Regions from separate parts of the Rhodovulum sp. BSW8 genome, predicted to be linked through region 3. Evidence: riboswitches for the same ligand, from Rfam matches in the RefSeq annotation. Region 3 holds a riboswitch; each other region holds the start of a gene.

Region 1 (5,376 bases), on a different contig from region 3:
TGAGCGAGACCTTCGCCTTCGTGCTGCCGATCCTGATCCTCGCGCTGTTCTTCTGGGGCTTCGTCGAGGTCATCTCGCGGTTCGGCCGCCGCCTCGAACGCCGCTTCACCCACTATCTTCTCGAAGAAAGCTGACCGATGTCCCTCGAGCCCACCGCCACCTCTCCTGCTTCGGCGCATCTGCGCGCGGTCAACAAGTTCTATGGCGACTTCCAGGCCCTGAAGGACATCACGCTCGACATTCCCCCCGGCAAGGTGACCTGCCTGATCGGGCCGTCCGGCTCGGGCAAGTCGACGCTTTTGCGCTGCATCAACTTCCTTGAGGAATATGACAGCGGCGAGGTCCGCATCGACGACCGGCTGATCGGCTACGAGACCCCCGGAGGCAAGCGGATGTCCGGGCGGCGCCTGCGCGAGATGCGGTGCGACATCGGCATGGTGTTCCAGCAGTTCAACCTCTGGCCGCACATGACCGCGCTGCAGAACGTGGCCGAGGGGCTGGAACGGGTGCGCGGGCTGAAGCGCGCCGAGGCGACCGCGCGCGCGCGCGAGGCACTGGCCAAGGTCGGGCTGGCCGACAAGGAAGCCAACCATCCCAGCCGGCTGTCGGGCGGCCAGCAGCAGCGCGTGGCCATCGCCCGCGCCATCGCCATGCAGCCCCGGATCATGCTGTTCGACGAACCGACCAGCGCGCTCGACCCCGAGCTTGTGGGCGAGGTTCTGGCGGTGATGAAGCAGCTTGCCGCCGAGGGCATGACCATGGTCGTCGTCACCCACGAGATGGGCTTTGCCGCCCATGTCGCCGACCGGGTGGTGTTCATGGAGCGCGGCGAGCTGGTCGCAGCAGGCGCCCCGCGCGAGATCTTCCAGCACCCGACCGATCAGCGGCTGGCAAGCTTCCTGCAGGGCTACCGCGAACGGAACTCTCTGGATTTCTAGGGGCAGAGGCGCCGGGACGGCGGCGCCTCAGAGGAAGACCATCTGGGTTTCCAGCATGTCGCCAAGGGCGTGGCCGGTCACTCCCAGAAAGAAGAGTCCGTTCTCCTCGCCCAGATCGAGATAGCTGCCGACCGGCGTCGCGGTGATCCGTGCCCCAAGATCGGCGGCATCGAAACGGCCCAACCCGTTGATCCCCTGCTGGATATGCAGCCGGTCGGCGGGGCCGAAATCGGCAATGGTGTCGCCCCCGGAGGCCCCGCGAAACTCGAAGATATCGGCGCCGGGACCGCCGATCAGCAGGTCGCGCCCGGCGCCACCGTTCAGCAGGTCGTCGCCGCGCCCGCCATGGATCCAGTCATTGCCCGCCCCGCCATGGATCTGGTCGTTGCCGCGCCCGAAGTCGTCGATGGCGGCCACGAAATCGTCGCCCGCTCCCAGCATCACCACATCGTCGCCCGCGCCCGGATCGACCCAGTCATTGCCGGACCCGGCCATGATCTGGTCGCTGCCATTGCCGCCGTAAATGACGTCGCGATCGGCCCCGCCGTCGATCGCATCATCGCCGTTTCCCGCCTCGATCCGGTCCTCGCCCGCACCGCCCTCCAGCGTGTCGTCGCCCAGATTGCCGCTGAGCGTGTCGCGCCCGTCGCCGCCGACCAGCCGGTCTTTGCCATTGTCGCCGGTCAGCCGGTCGTCGCCCGCGCCCCCCTCCAGCCGATCGTCGCCGTCCCAGCCGCGCAGCACATCGTTGCCCGCATCGCCGTCAAGCCGGTCATCGCCATAGGAACTCTCCAGCGTGTCGTTGCCCGCGCCCCCGAAAAGCACATCGCCTGCGGCAAGCTTGCCCGCGCGAAACGCGGCCCAGTCGCTGATGCCCGGGTCACGCTGCGACCCGAAGCGGGTATCGAGCACGTCGTCGCCGTCGCCGCCGCTCAGCAGGTTGGACCCGGCCCCGCCGACCAGAAGATCGTTGCCGCCGCCCCCGAACAGAGCATCGTCACCGTCGCCGCCATAAAGCACGTCATCGTCGTCCCCGCCGACCAGGGTGTCGTCGCCTCCCATCCCGCAGATCCGGTCGCGGTCGCCATTGCCGAACAGCGCATCAGCGCCCCAGCCACCGGTGATCGTGTCATCGCCGTCGTTCATCCAGGCAAAGTACGCCGGGAAATAGGCGTTGGGGATCACGTGGAAATTGTTGGGCCCGTCGTAACCCACGCTGAATGCCCCGGTTTCGGCAAGCTGGACGGGCGCCGTGGGCAAGGACCGGCCGATGGCGCGGAATTCGGCCGCAAGCTCGGCCAGAAGATAGGGATGGTCCTTGTCGGATCGGAAATATGCCACGGTCTGCCCTTCGGCCCGGATGTTGCGCGAAAAGGCCCCCGCCCCCGCTGACGACCCGGGCGGCAGATGTCGTCAATAAAGCTTGCCGTTTGATTAAGGCCGCTGCCGCGATGCAGCAAGGAATGCGGCGAATTCTTGAAAACCATGCCCGAAGCGGGTCCTCGCCGCGCCGGAACGATGCCTGAGCCATGTCTCGCCCCCATCCCGACCAGGAATGGGACCGGCGCGGTCAAAGCGGTCCGGGCCGGTCGCCCTCAGCGTCAGTCGGCGGTCCCGTCGCCTTGGGGGCGCGGGCGGCGCATCGGCGGGTCGGTCTGCGGCTTGCCCGACCAGGGCTGCGGATATTCCAGCCAGCGCTGGATGAAGCCCCAGGACTGCCGGTAGCCGTCATGGGGCAAGGTGCAGGCCGAACAGTCCTTGCGGGTCAGCCCGTTGGCATCGGTGTAGACCTGATACGGCCCGGGGCATTCATAGGCGATCAGCGGGCAGTAGCAGAACAGGCAGTTGAACTCGCGCTCGACGCCCGGATGGCAGGGCAGGAACGGGCATTGGGTATTGGTGAAGCCCTTGAAGGCCTCGTTCGAGGTCAGATCCTTGGGTTGCACGGCGCAACTCCTTCCGGTCGGCACCCCTGGCCGGGCCCGCCCCGGGCCGGTCAGGGACAAGGTGAAGGCCGCGCCCCATATCGCAGGCGAACCGCGGCCGCTGGCCCCGAGGGCATCTGCGGGCCGACAGGCAGGGGGCGCATGGCACATGCGCCCGGCCTCCGGACCCGCCGCCCGGGGGCGGTTCGGCGCGCTGGCAGGTCTCCTGGCTTGCGGGTCTCGGCCGATCCGCCCGCCTTCCCGGCCGGGCGGATGCCGGGGCCGGTGGCGGCTCGGGGCGGGGGCTCGCCGCTGACAGTTGCGGGGGCAGCGCCGGACTTGCACCGGCTTCCCTTTTCACTCCCTTGCGGGAGCACCAGAACGCCTCTCATCAATGGGGACCGCGCCCGCCACTGTCAATGCGTCCCCCGGGGGCCCGACGCGCCGTGGCTCTTGCCAGCCCCCCCGGCACGGCGCTATCCCGTGACGATGAGGTCCCTTTCCCCAGACGCCAGATGACCCCGCGAGAGGGCTTCACGCTCGGCTGCGCAACCGTTCTGCCTGGCACCCGCCGCACGGTGGACCTGCCCGTGTCGGTGCTTTCGGACCACACCCCCGTCACCATGTCGGCCCATGTCGTGCATGGCCGCCGCCCCGGCCCCGCGATGTTCGTGACCGCGGGCGTGCATGGCGACGAGGTGATCGGGGTCGAGATCGTCCGGCGGCTGCTGAGCCTGCCCGCGCTTGGCGCGCTGCGCGGCACGCTGATCGCCATTCCCATCGTCAACGCCTTCGGCTTTCTCAACCTGTCGCGATACCTGCCCGACCGGCGCGACCTCAACCGCTGCTTTCCCGGGTCGTCGGGCGGCTCGATGGCCTCGCGGCTGGCGCATCTTCTGGTCGACGAGGTGGTCGCGCGCTGCGAAATCGGCATCGACCTGCATTCGGCCGCGGTCCATCGCACGAACCTGCCGCAGGTCCGCGTGGTGCCGGACGATCCCGAGCTGGCCCGGCTGGCGCGGGTCTTCGCCGCGCCGGTGGTGCTGACCTCCGAGGCACGGCATGGCTCGCTGCGCGAGACGGCAGCGCGGATGGGCGTGCAGATGCTGCTGTACGAAGGCGGCGAGGGGCTGCGCTTCGACGAGGTGGCGGTCAGGGCCGGGCTGTCGGGCGTGCTGCGGGTGATGTTCGACCGGGGCATGATCCCGGCAAAGGGCGTGCCGAAGGCGCGGCGCGCGCCGCTCGACTGCCGGGTGTCGCGCTGGCTCAGGGCGCCGCAGGGCGGGCTCTTGCGCACCTACCGGTCCGAAGGGGACGTCGTCGAGGCGGGCGATCTGCTGGCGATGGTCTCGGACCCGTTCGGCGAGATCGAGGCCGAGATCCGCGCCTCGGAACCCGGCATCATCGTCGGCCGCGCCATCCTGCCGGTGGTGAACGAGGGCAACGCGGTCTTTCATCTGGCCGCGATCGCGGCCGCCGACCGGGCCGAGGACCGGATCGGCACCTGGGCCAGCGAGGTCGCGGCCGAACCGCTGTTTGACGAGGACGAAATCCTCTAGCCCGAGGGCATCGGGCCGTCAGGCCGCCTGGCGGCGGCGGACCACCGCCTCGAGCGCCGGATAGCGCAGCCCCAGCGTGACGCCGCGCGCGACATAGGACAGCAAAAGCGCCAGCCAGAGCCCGTGATTGCCGAAAAGCGGCAACAGCAGGGCCACGGCGGCGGCATAGATCGCGGCCGAGATCACCATCATGTTGCGCATGTCCGCGGTCCGGGTGGCGCCGATGAAGATGCCGTCAAGCATCCAGGCGCCGATGCCCGCGACCGGGACGGCCACCATGTAGGGCAGGAACACCCGCGCCTCGGCCCGCACCTCGGGCGCGGTGGTCATCAGATCCACCAGGACCCCGCCCCATCCGGCGAAGACCGCGGCCAGAACCACGACCGACAGCAGGCCCCAGAGGCTGGTCAGCACCGCGCTCCGGCGCAGCGCCAGCACAGATCCCGCGCCCATCGCCTGACCGACCAGCGATTCGGCGGCAAAGGCGAACCCGTCCAGCGCATAGGAGGTGATGTTCAGAAACTGCAGCAGCACCTGATTGGCCGCCAGCGACACGTCGCCGAAGCCCGCCCCGAGGAAGAGGAAGGACAGCACGATCCCCTGCAGCAGCAGCGACCGGATCAGGATGTCGCTATTCACCCCGGCGATATGGCGCAGCCGCACCCGGTCGAACACCCGCGCCCAGTCCCGCCAGGCGGTGCCGCGAAACGCGTCGCGGCAGAACCAGAGCCCCAGCGCCAGGCCAGACCATTCGGCCAGGAAGGTGGCCAGCGCCACCCCCGGCACTCCCCAGCCCAGCGCCAGCACGAAAAGCAGGTCGAGCCCGACATTGAGCCCGTTCATCCAGAGCTGGATCGCCAGAACCGCGCGGGTGCGCTCCTGCCCGATCAGCCAGCCGTTGATGCCGTAAAGCGCGATGGTGGCCGGGGCCGACCAGATCCGGATCGCCATGTA
Region 2 (5,376 bases), on a different contig from region 3:
TTACCTGGAACCCCGAGGCCGAGCCCGGCCAGCGGCTGCGCAAGGTCGAGGTGCAGGAGGGCGGCGCGTGGCTGCCGCTCGATCCCGACAGGTCCTACGGGCTGGTGTCGAACAACTATGTCCGGAACGGCGGCGACGGCTATTCCATGTTCCTCGACGCGCGCGAGGTTTATGATTTCGGCCCCGATCTGGCCGATGTGACGGCCGACTATCTGGCCGCCCAGGCGCCCTATACGCCCCGTCTCGACGGGCGCATCGCCACCGAGTGACCCGGCCCGGGCGGCGCGCCCTGCGCCGCCCGCCTCGCCCGTCCGGTCACGATGCCCCGCCCGGCGGGCGCGCCCGATCTTCCGGCTTGATCTTGCGGCCCCGGGCGGGTTCAACGGGGTCCGACCCGGCCCCGCGAAGGTTCCGCCATGCCCGACCCCGACCCCGCCGCCCCGATCGCGGGCGCCCGCCCCGCCCCGCTCGCGACCGGGGTGCTGGTCGCGGGCGCGGGCTTTGCGGGCCTCGTCGCGGCCATCGAGGCGCGTCTGCACGGCGCGGCGGTGACGCTGATCGACCCGGCCCCGCCGCCCCTTCTGGGCGGCAATACCCGCCATTGCCGAAACATCCGCCTGGTTCATGACCGCGAGACGCCCTGGCAGCGGGGCAGCTATCCGGCGGCCGAGTTCGCCACCGATCTGGCGCGGCTTTCCCCGCCCGAAACCGGGCTCGGGGCCGTTCTGGCCGAGGGCTCGGCCGGGCTCGGTCCCTGGCTGGCCGCCCGGGCCGTCGCCTTCGAGCCCTGGGCCGAGGGCAACCTGCCCTTCTCGCGCCGCACCGCCTTCTTCCGGGGCGGCGGGCAGGCGCTGACCAACACGCTTGTCCGTTGCGCCGAAGGGCTGGGGGTCGAGATCCTTTGCGGCTGGCGGATCGACGTGCTTCCCCAAGGCTGGGCGAAGGATCGCGCGCTGGCGCTGACCGCCGACACCCCCGATGGCCCCCACCCCATCGAGGCCGAAGCGCTGATCCTCGCCTCAGGCGGCTACGGGGCCAACCGGGCCGAACTGATCCGCCACCTCGGCCCCGGCGCGGCCGTCTTCGCCAATCGCGGCACGCCGTATCAGCAGGGCGCACCGCTTCTGTGGCTGATGGCCCATGGCGCCGAGACGGCCGGGCGGCCCGGCGACGGGCATCTCGTCGCCGTCGATGCGCGCGCGCCCCGGGACGACGCGGGCATCGTCAGCCGCGCAGACGGGATGCAGGTCGGCCTTGTCGTCGACGCCACCGGGCGGCGGTTCCGCGACGAGGGCGCCGAGACCGGATCCGCGCGCTACTCGGTCTGGGGCCGGGCGCTGGCAGAGCGCGCCGATCCGCGCGCCTGGCTGATCCTCGATGCCGAGGGCACCGGGCGGCTGCCACCGCTCCTATATCCGCCGCTGGCCGCCGACAGCCCCGCCGAACTCGCCCGGCTTTGTGGCATCGATGCCGAGGGGCTGACCCGGACGCTGCAGGCAGCAACGGAAGACGCCCCGCTCGACCCGCCCCGAAGCCGCTCCGACGGCGTGCCGCTCACCGGGTCGCCCGTCGCGGCGATCCCGCTGGTGCCCGGGCTCGGCTTCACCCGCCACGGGGTCGCGGTCGACGCGACCGCCCGGGTCCGGCTCGCGGGCGGCGGCACCGCGCACCGGGTCTTTGCCGCAGGCGCCGCGATGACCGGCGCGGTGCTGGGCGAGGGCTATCTCTCGGGCACCGGGCTGACCGTCGGCGGCGTCTTCGGCCGCATCGCCGGGGCGGGCGCGGCCGCGTGCGCAGGCCCCGCCGCCAACCGCCCGCGCCCCGCCGCCGTTCCGGCCCCGGCGGCGACCGAGCCCGTTCCTCCAGCGCCCGAACCCTGGGCCGAGGCCGCCCGCGCGCTGAACATCTGCAATACCTGCGGCTTCTGCACCGGGCTTTGCGCGGTCTTTCCGGCGGCCCAGCGGAGGCCAAACCTCGCGGCGGGCGATCTGCGCCATCTGGCCCATCTCTGCCATGACTGCCGGTCCTGCCATTACGACTGCCAATACGCGCCGCCCCATGCGCTGGCCGTCAACCTGCCCGCGGCGCTGGCCGCCGCGCGCGCCGCCGATCACGCGGCCGGGCTGCCCCCGCGCCTGCCCGACCTGATCTTCCTGCTATGCCTGATCGGCCTGCCGCTGGCCGCCCTGACCCTGCTCCCGCCCGGGGTTCTTTTTTCCACCCAAACCGGGCCGGGCGCCTTCTACGCGGTGATCCCACACGCGGCGATGGCGGGCGGCGCGGCCCTGGCCTTCACCGGGGCCGGTCTTGGCCTCGGGCTGCGGCTCTGGCGGTTCTGGCGCGCAACCGGCGGCCCGACCGCCCGGCCGTCGCTTGAAAGCCTCTGGCAAGGGTGTCGCGATGCGCTGACGCTCGCCAATCTCGGGGCCGCGCGCGCCTGCGACGGGGCGCACGGCCCGGTCGGGCGGGCGCGGCGCTGGAGCCACCACCTGCTGGTCACAGGCACCGCGCTGACCGCGCTCGCAACCCTTGCCGGAGCCGTCCTGCATCTGGGCGGCGCGCTGGCGCCCTATCCGGTGGCCAGCGCGCCCGTGCTGCTGGGCAGCCTCGGCGGCATCGCCATGCTGGCGGGGCTCGCCGGGTTCGAACGCTGGCACCGGACCGCCGACCGCCGCCCGGCCGCGGCACGCATGCAGGCCGCCAATCGCGGGCTTCGGGCGCAGCTTGCCATCGTCGCCGCCTCGGGCCTTGCGCTTCTGGCCTTGCGCGACGGCGCCGCCATGGGGCTGATGCTGGCACTGCATCTGGGCGCGGTGCTGGGGCTGGTGCTGGCGCTGCCTTTCGGCAAGCTCGGCCATGGCGGGTTTCGCAGCCTCGCGCTGATCCGCCATGCGGGCGAAGAGGCCGCCCGCCGCCCCGGCCCCGACCATCGCGCTTGACAAGACCCGCGCGGGGCAGGCATGACACGCGGCGCTGGTGCCCGCCTCAGGACGGGTGAAAAGGGAATGCGCCAGAGGCCGGAGTCGATGCATCGGGCCTTCAAGCGCAGCCGCCCCCGCGACCGTGACCGGAGAGGCCGCCCGCTGCCACTGGCCCGATGAGGCCGGGAAGGCAGGGCCGCCGCCAGAGGCCCCGCCTCTGACATCCGCAAGCCGGGAGACCTGCCAGCCCGAACGACGTGAACCGGACGGGGTGTTCCGGTGTCGGGTCCGGCTTCGGCTCTGCCCGCGCTTCGCCCTTGTCCCCCGACCCCGTGAGGCCCGACGATGAGTGTTTCCGTTTCCTTCTGCCGCCGGGCCTGTCCGGCTTGAGCGCGCCCGAACCCGCCCCGGTCGAGCTGCTGGTCTGCACCACCTGCAAGCGCCGCCAGCCCGCCGATCCCGATGCCCCCCGCCCGGGCAGCCTGCTTCACGAGGCCGTCCGCGCCCATGGCCTGCCCGAAGGCGTGCGCCTTGTGCCCGTCGAATGCCTCTCGGCCTGTTCCTCGGGCTGCTCCGTGGCGCTGCGGGGTCCCGGCCGCTGGACCTATGTCTATGGCAATCTCGACGAGACGACCGGCGCGCCCATCCTCGCCGAGGGCGCCCGCGCCTATCGCGACGCGCCGGACGGGCTTGTGCCCTGGCGCGAGCGCCCCGAGCATTTCCGCAAGAACTGTATCGCCCGTATCCCGCCCATGGAGGCCCTGAAATGACCGATCTCGCCAAACTTCCCGTCACCGTCGTCACCGGGTTTCTCGGTTCGGGCAAGACCACGCTGATCCGCCACCTGATGCAGAATGCGGGCGGCCGCAGGCTGGCCGTCCTCGTCAATGAATTCGGCGATGTCGGCGTCGATGGCGAGATCCTGAAGGGCTGCGCCCTGCCCGACTGCCCGGCCGAGAACGTGGTCGAGCTTGCCAATGGCTGCATCTGCTGCACCGTCGCCGACGAGTTCATCCCGACCATGGAGGCGCTCTTGCAGCTTGATCCGCGCCCCGACCATATCCTGATCGAGACCTCGGGGCTGGCGCTGCCGAAACCTCTGCTGAAGGCCTTCGACTGGCCCGCGATCCGCTCGCGCATCACCGTCGACGGGGTGATCGCCGTCGCCGATGCCGAGGCCGTGGCCGCGGGCCGCTTCGCGCCGAATATCGCCGCCGTCGATGCCCAGCGCGCGGCCGATGACAGCATCGATCACGAAACCCCGCTGTCGGAGGTCTTCGAGGACCAGATCGCCTGCGCCGATATCGTGCTCCTGACCAAGCCCGATCTGGCCGGCCCCGAAGGCGTGGCTGCCGCCCGCGCCGCGATCGAGGCCGAGGCGCCGCGCAAGCTGCCGGTGGTCGAGGTGACCGAGGGCGCGGTCGATCCGCGTGTGATCCTGGGGCTTGGCGCGGCCGCCGAAGACGATCTCGACGCGCGGCCCAGCCATCACGACAGTGCCGCCGATCACGACCATGACGACTTCGAAAGCGTGGTGATCGACCTGCCCGAACAGGACGACCCCGAGGCGCTGGCCGCCCGGATCGAGGCCTTGGCGCGCAGCCGGAACATCCTGCGGGTGAAGGGTCATGTCGCGGTCGCGGGCAAGCCGATGCGTTTGCTGGTGCAGGCGGTGGGCGCGCGGGTGCGGCATCAGTTCGACCGCCCCTGGGCCCCGGACGAGACCCGTTCCACCCGGCTTGTGGTGATCGCCGAGCATGACGATATCGACGAGGGCGCGATCCGTGCGGCTCTGAGCGCCTGAGGCCGCGCCCATGCATGTCGTCTTCCGCGAAAGCCACGGGCTCGAGGAAACCGCCGTTCCGACGGATCTGGGTCAGGATCCGGCCGATCTGGCGGTGCTGTCCTTTTCCGACAGCGATCTCGGGGCCTTCGCGGCGGGCTGGCATCGGGGCGGCGGCTCCGAAGGCCGGATGCCGACGCTGCGGCTTGCCAATCTGGCGGCGCTGCTCCATCCGCTCTCGGTCGATACCTATGCCGAACGCACGCTGTCGGGCGCGAAGGGCATCCTGATCCGGCTGATCGGCGGGCGCGCCTATTGGGAGTACGGGCTGACCCAGATCGAGGCGCTGGCCCGCGCGCGCGGCATCGCGCTGGCCGTCCTGCCCGCCGACGGCCGCCCCGATCCCCGGCTCGACGCCGCCTCGACCCTGCCGGTCTCGACGCTCAGGCGCCTGTCCGAGCTGTGCGACGAGGGCGGCGCGGTCGCGGCCCAGGCAGCGCTTGCGCAGCTTGCGCTGGCGGCGGGGCTTTACGCGGCCCCGGTGATCGGCACCAAGACCGTGCCCGAGATGGGCGCCTGGAGCCCCGAGGGCGGCGCCGTGCCCGCGCCCGACCTGTCGCCGACAGACGCCCCCCGGATCGTCCTGACCTTCTACCGGGCCTATGTCACCGC
Region 3 (5,376 bases):
GCCCGATCTCGTCCCAGCTCCGGCCGTCGGGGATCGCCCGGATACCGACCGGTTTCAGCGCCTCGGCGACCCCCAGCGCCAGCGCTTGCCGCACCGAATCCGAGGCGGGATAGACCAGCTGGAACTGCGCCTTCAGCCCGCCTTTCTCGCGCAGCCCGTCGCCATCGGCATCGGTCCAGCCCGCCGATTCCAGCGTGGCGCGCGCGGCATCCGGGCCGGTCTCGGACAGGCGGTCGGCGGGGTTGTCCCAGGGCAGCCCGTCGGCCGGGCCATGGGCGGGGGCGCCATGGCCGTTGACCGCCAGCGCCAGCAGCGCGGTCCGGTCCACCGCCTGATCGACCGCCACCCGGATGGCCCGGTCGGCGGTGACGTCATTGCCGATGGGGGCTCCTTCCGCGGTCGTGCCGCCCGCTGGACGCATCGGGAACATCACCCCGCGATTGTCGACGCTGGGCACATGCAGCACCTGCATCCCCTCTGGCGGGGCATCGGCCTCGGCCGGGGGTACGGCGACGATCTGCGCCGCGCCGGTGCGCGCCAGCGCCAGCCCCGCCGCCTCGGCCCCGAAGACGAAGGTCACGCGCGGAAACGGGATCTCGGGGCCGTGCCAGTAGGGGTTCGGCGCGACGATCAGCTGTTCGCCCTCGCGCCATTCGACCAGGCGGAACGGCCCGGCGCCGACCGGGTGGCGGGCGTAATCCGGCCCATAGGATGCCTTCGGCACGATCCCCAGCGTCGCCAGATCGCCGGTGAAGGTGATCTGCGGATGGCGGAGTTCCAGCTCGACGGTCAGCGGGCCGGTCGCGCGGGCCTCTTTCAGCACCTTGAGATCGGTCAGCCCGTCGCCGTCGCGTGCGGCGTTGAAGGTGAAGGCCACATCCTCGGCGCTCAGCCGCGTGCCGTCCGAGAAGCGGGCATCGTCGCGAAGCGTGATGGTCCAGGTCAGCCGGTCGTCCGACAGCGTCCAGCCCGTCGCAAGATCGCCCGCCAGCGACAGATCGGCCTCGCGCCGCAGGAGCGTTGCCTGAAACAGCGGGTTTCCGTAGCGGCCCCAGCCCATGATCGGGTCGAAACCGGTCTCGGGCTCGCCGCCCACCGCCAGCACCAAGGGCGGGGCCGCCTCGGCGGCCAGCGGCAGACTCAACGAAACGGCAAGGGCAAGGGAGGACAGGGGGCGCATGCGGACTCGGTATGATTTATGTGTTCGATATTCATACGACCGGAGGGGCGGGAATGCCAAGCGCGGTTCTGTCTCTTGTTCGCCCGGCTCTTGTTCGTGCGCGGCTTCGCGGGCAAAGTCGCCGCAAAGCGGGAGGGGCCCCATGCAGCGCATCACGATCACCATCGAGGACGACCTGCTTGAGGCGCTTGACGCCTTCATGGACCGGTCTGGCGCGTCGAACCGGTCCGAGGCCTTGCGCGACCTGATCCGCCGGGGGCTCGATCAGGATGCGCCAGAGGCGGCCGAATGCGTGGGCGTCGTGACCTATGCCATGGACCCGGCGCAGCGCGATCTGGGGCGGCTGGTGCCCGAAAGCCGCCAGCAGCACCACGACGCGGCCATCGCGGCGCTGTCGGTGCCGCTTGACCATCACGCGGCGGTCGAGGTGGCGGTGATGCGGGGCACGGTGGGCTCGGTCCAGGCCTATGCCAACAGCCTGTTCCTGCAACGCGGCGTGCGGCACGGACAGACCGTTCTGATCCCGGTGCGGACCGAGGTCGAGTTTCACCTGCATGGCGAGCGGGCGCATACCCACGATCACCTGCGGGTGCTGGACCGCTTCTGACCCCGGCGGCGGCGGGACCGGCCTAAAGCCTGAGCCGCCGCGCCCGGGCGCCGCCCCGGCGGCAAGGGCGCGGCAGGGCCAGATCCAGCGGCCGGGGCGGCATCGCGCGGATCTGCACCAGCAGGCGCCGGAACTCGTCCAGCGCGGCCGTGGCCGGACCCGGTGCCGCCTGCGCCTCGGCGGCGCGGGCGGCGGCGGGCAGATCGGCCCGGCCGGGCAGGCTGCCCAGCCACTGCATGAAGCCGAGCTGACCCAGCTCGCGCGCCCGTGCGCCCGTTTCGGGGCAGGCGGCAAGCCGCATCAGGACCATCTCCAGCATCGCCGGCAGACCGGCCCCGCCCGGAACCTCGTCACGAAAAACCGGGCCATGACGGCCCCCGATGTCATCCATCGCGGATCTCCTTGCCGGGGCACCCCGCCCGGGTTCGCACGCTTGGATGGCAGGTCTCCTGGCTTGCGGGTCATCGCCGCCCCGACCCTTCCCGGACCTGCGGGTCCAGTGGCCGTCTCGGGGGGCTCTCCGCCTACAGTTGCGGGGGCAGCCGCGGCTTTGCCGGTGGTTCCGGCGGACCGCGTTCCCTTTTCACCCGCGCAGCCGGCAAGGCCTGCGGGAACCATCGCCGCAAGCGGTACCCGGCGGGGCGGGCGGCTGTCAATGGCGCAGCGGGTCGTTCGGCAATGTGAAGCGGCCTCATAAAGATCCTGACAAACATGAATTGGACAGGAGCGGCCGAAGGCCATATCTGCCGTCCATGACCCAACCTGCGCCCCGCCCCGCCCGCCTTTCGCTGTCGCCCGTTTTCGAGACCCTTCGCACCGCCGCCGCCGAGCGCATCCTGGTGCTGGACGGGGCGATGGGCACCCAGATCCAGAAGCTCGGCCTGACCGAGGAGGATTTCACCGGTCCTGGCGGCGGTTGCGCCTGTCATCTGCACGGCGACAAGCCGCAAAAGGGCAACAACGACCTTCTGAACCTGACGAACCCCGACGTGATCGAAGAGATCCACTATCGCTATGCGTTGGTGGGTGCCGATATCGTCGAGACCAACACCTTTTCCTCGACCGCCATCGCCCAGGCCGATTACGGGCTGGAAGACAAGGTCTTCGCGCTGAACGAGGCGGGCGCGCGGCTGGCGCGCAAGGCGATGGACCGGGCCGAGGCCGAGGACGGGCGGCATCGCTTCGTCGCGGGCGCGCTGGGGCCGACCAACCGGACCGCCTCGATCAGCCCCGACGTGAACGATCCCGGCTACCGCGCCGTCACCTTCGACGATCTGCGCATCGCCTATGCCGAACAGCTGCACGGGCTGATCGCGGGCGGCATCGACCTGGTGCTGATCGAGACGATCTTCGACACGCTGAACGCCAAGGCCGCGATCTTCGCCTGCGAAGAGGTTTTTGCCGAAACCGGCCTGCGCCTGCCCGTTATGATCTCGGGCACCATCACCGACCTGTCGGGGCGCACGCTGTCGGGCCAGACGCCGACGGCCTTCTGGCATTCAGTGCGCCATGCCCGGCCGCTGACCGTCGGGCTGAACTGTGCGCTTGGCGCCGATGCGATGCGCCCGCATCTGGCGGAACTTTCGGCCGTGGCCGACACGCTGATCTGCGCCTATCCCAATGCGGGGCTCCCGAACGAGATGGGCGAGTACGACCAGACCCCCGACGAGATGGCGGCCCTGGTCGAGGGCTTCGCGACAGACGGGCTGGTCAATATCGTCGGCGGCTGCTGCGGCTCGACCTATGACCATATCGCGGCCGTGGCGAAGGCGGTCGAGGGGCATGCCCCGCGCAAGATCCCCGAGATCGCGCCGAAGATGCGGCTCTCGGGACTGGAACCCTTCACCCTGACCGACGACATCCCCTTCGTGAACGTGGGCGAGCGGACGAACGTCACCGGCTCTGCCCGGTTCCGCAAGCTGATCAAGGAGCAGGATTACGCCACCGCCCTCGATGTGGCGCGCGACCAGGTCGAGAACGGCGCCCAGATCATCGACGTCAACATGGACGAGGGGCTGATTGACAGCAAACAGGCGATGATCGACTTCCTGAACCTCGTCGCCGCCGAACCCGACATCGCCCGCGTGCCGGTGATGATCGACAGCTCGAAATGGGAGGTGATCGAGGCGGGCCTGAAATGCGTGCAGGGCAAGCCGGTCGTCAACTCGATCTCGATGAAGGAGGGCGAAGAGGCTTTCCTCGATCATGCGCGGCTGTGCCGGGCCTATGGTGCGGCGGTGATCGTGATGGCCTTCGACGAGAAGGGCCAGGCCGATACCGAGGACCGCAAGGTCGAGATCTGCGCCCGCGCCTACAAGCTGTTGACCGAAGAAGTCGGTTTTCCGCCCGAGGACATCATCTTCGACCCGAACGTCTTCGCCGTCGCGACCGGCATCGAGGAGCATGACAATTACGGCGTCGATTTCATCGAGGCCACGCGGCGGATCACGGCCGATTGCCCGCATGTCCATATCTCGGGCGGCGTGTCGAACCTGTCCTTCAGCTTCCGCGGCAACGAGCCCGTGCGCGAGGCGATGCATGCGGTGTTCCTGTACCACGCCATCCAGGCGGGGATGGATATGGGCATCGTCAATGCCGGTCAGCTGGCGGTCTATGACCAGATCGATCCCGAGCTGCGCGAGGCCTGCGAGGACGTGGTGCTGAACCGCCGCGCCGATGCGACCGAGCGGATGCTGGAGCTGGCCGAGAAATACCGCGGGCAGGGCGGGTCTCAGGCCCGCGAAAAGGACATGTCCTGGCGCGAGCTGCCGGTCGGGAAGCGGCTGGAACATGCTCTGGTCAACGGCATCACCGAATTCATCGAGGCCGATACCGAAGAGGCCCGGCTGGCGGCCGAGCGGCCTCTGCACGTGATCGAGGGCCCGCTGATGGCGGGGATGAACGTGGTGGGCGACCTTTTCGGGGCGGGCAAGATGTTCCTGCCGCAGGTGGTGAAATCGGCCCGCGTGATGAAACAGGCCGTGGCCGTGCTGCTGCCCCATATGGAGGCCGAAAAGGACGGCCGCCGCGAGGCTGCGGGCAAGGTGCTGATGGCGACCGTCAAGGGCGACGTCCATGACATCGGCAAGAATATCGTCGGCGTCGTGCTGGCCTGCAACAATTATGAAATCGTCGATCTGGGCGTCATGGTCCCGCCCGAGAAGATCATCGCCGCCGCGAAGGAGCACGCAGTCGACATCATCGGCCTGTCGGGGCTGATCACGCCCTCGCTGGACGAGATGGTTCACATGGCCTCCGAGATGCAGCGGCAGGGCTTCGACATTCCGCTGCTGATCGGGGGGGCCACGACCAGCAAGGTGCATACGGCTGTGAAGATCGCGCCGAACTACACGGCGGGGCAGGCGGTCTATGTGACCGATGCCAGCCGGGCGGTGGGCGTCGTGTCCGCGCTGCTGAGCGACAACCAGCGGTCGGGCTATGTCGAGGGCATCCGCGAGGAGTATCGCGAGATCGCCGAAAAGCATGCCCGCGGCGAGGCCGCCAAGAAGCGCCTGCCGCTCGTGGCCGCCCGCGCCAACCGGATCGCCATCGACTGGACGGGCTACACGCCGGCGAAGCCCTCCTTCCT

What was found. Region 3 has a riboswitch for cobalamin ahead of DSD19_RS03765 (hypothetical protein). Riboswitches for the same ligand answer to the same signal wherever they lie in the genome.
Region 1: linked by a shared signal. The riboswitch ahead of DSD19_RS16215 (cysteine-rich small domain-containing protein) and the one ahead of DSD19_RS03765 (hypothetical protein) in region 3 are both predicted to bind cobalamin.
Region 2: linked by a shared signal. The riboswitch ahead of DSD19_RS17610 (DUF1636 domain-containing protein) and the one ahead of DSD19_RS03765 (hypothetical protein) in region 3 are both predicted to bind cobalamin.

Annotation. Positions count from the first base shown of each region.
Region 1 covers NZ_QNVX01000044.1:35,835-41,210, forward strand. The annotation lists gene DSD19_RS16200 (amino acid ABC transporter permease) at 1-134, shown strand, start outside; gene DSD19_RS16205 (amino acid ABC transporter ATP-binding protein) at 138-938, shown strand; gene DSD19_RS16210 (calcium-binding protein) at 966-2,279, opposite strand; gene DSD19_RS16215 (cysteine-rich small domain-containing protein) at 2,540-2,884, opposite strand; cobalamin riboswitch at 3,062-3,259, opposite strand; gene DSD19_RS16220 (succinylglutamate desuccinylase/aspartoacylase family protein) at 3,379-4,422, shown strand; gene DSD19_RS16225 (MATE family efflux transporter) at 4,441-5,376, opposite strand, start outside.
Region 2 covers NZ_QNVX01000049.1:124,327-129,702, reverse strand. The annotation lists gene DSD19_RS17620 (bifunctional UDP-sugar hydrolase/5'-nucleotidase) at 1-269, shown strand, start outside; gene tcuA (FAD-dependent tricarballylate dehydrogenase TcuA) at 417-2,939, shown strand; cobalamin riboswitch at 2,958-3,184, shown strand; gene DSD19_RS17610 (DUF1636 domain-containing protein) at 3,308-3,691, shown strand; gene cobW (cobalamin biosynthesis protein CobW) at 3,688-4,725, shown strand; gene cobN (cobaltochelatase subunit CobN) at 4,736-5,376, shown strand, end outside.
Region 3 covers NZ_QNVX01000005.1:316,693-322,068, forward strand. The annotation lists gene DSD19_RS03755 (ABC transporter substrate-binding protein) at 1-1,180, opposite strand, end outside; gene nikR (nickel-responsive transcriptional regulator NikR) at 1,323-1,787, shown strand; gene DSD19_RS03765 (hypothetical protein) at 1,810-2,178, opposite strand; cobalamin riboswitch at 2,209-2,421, opposite strand; gene metH (methionine synthase) at 2,540-5,376, shown strand, end outside.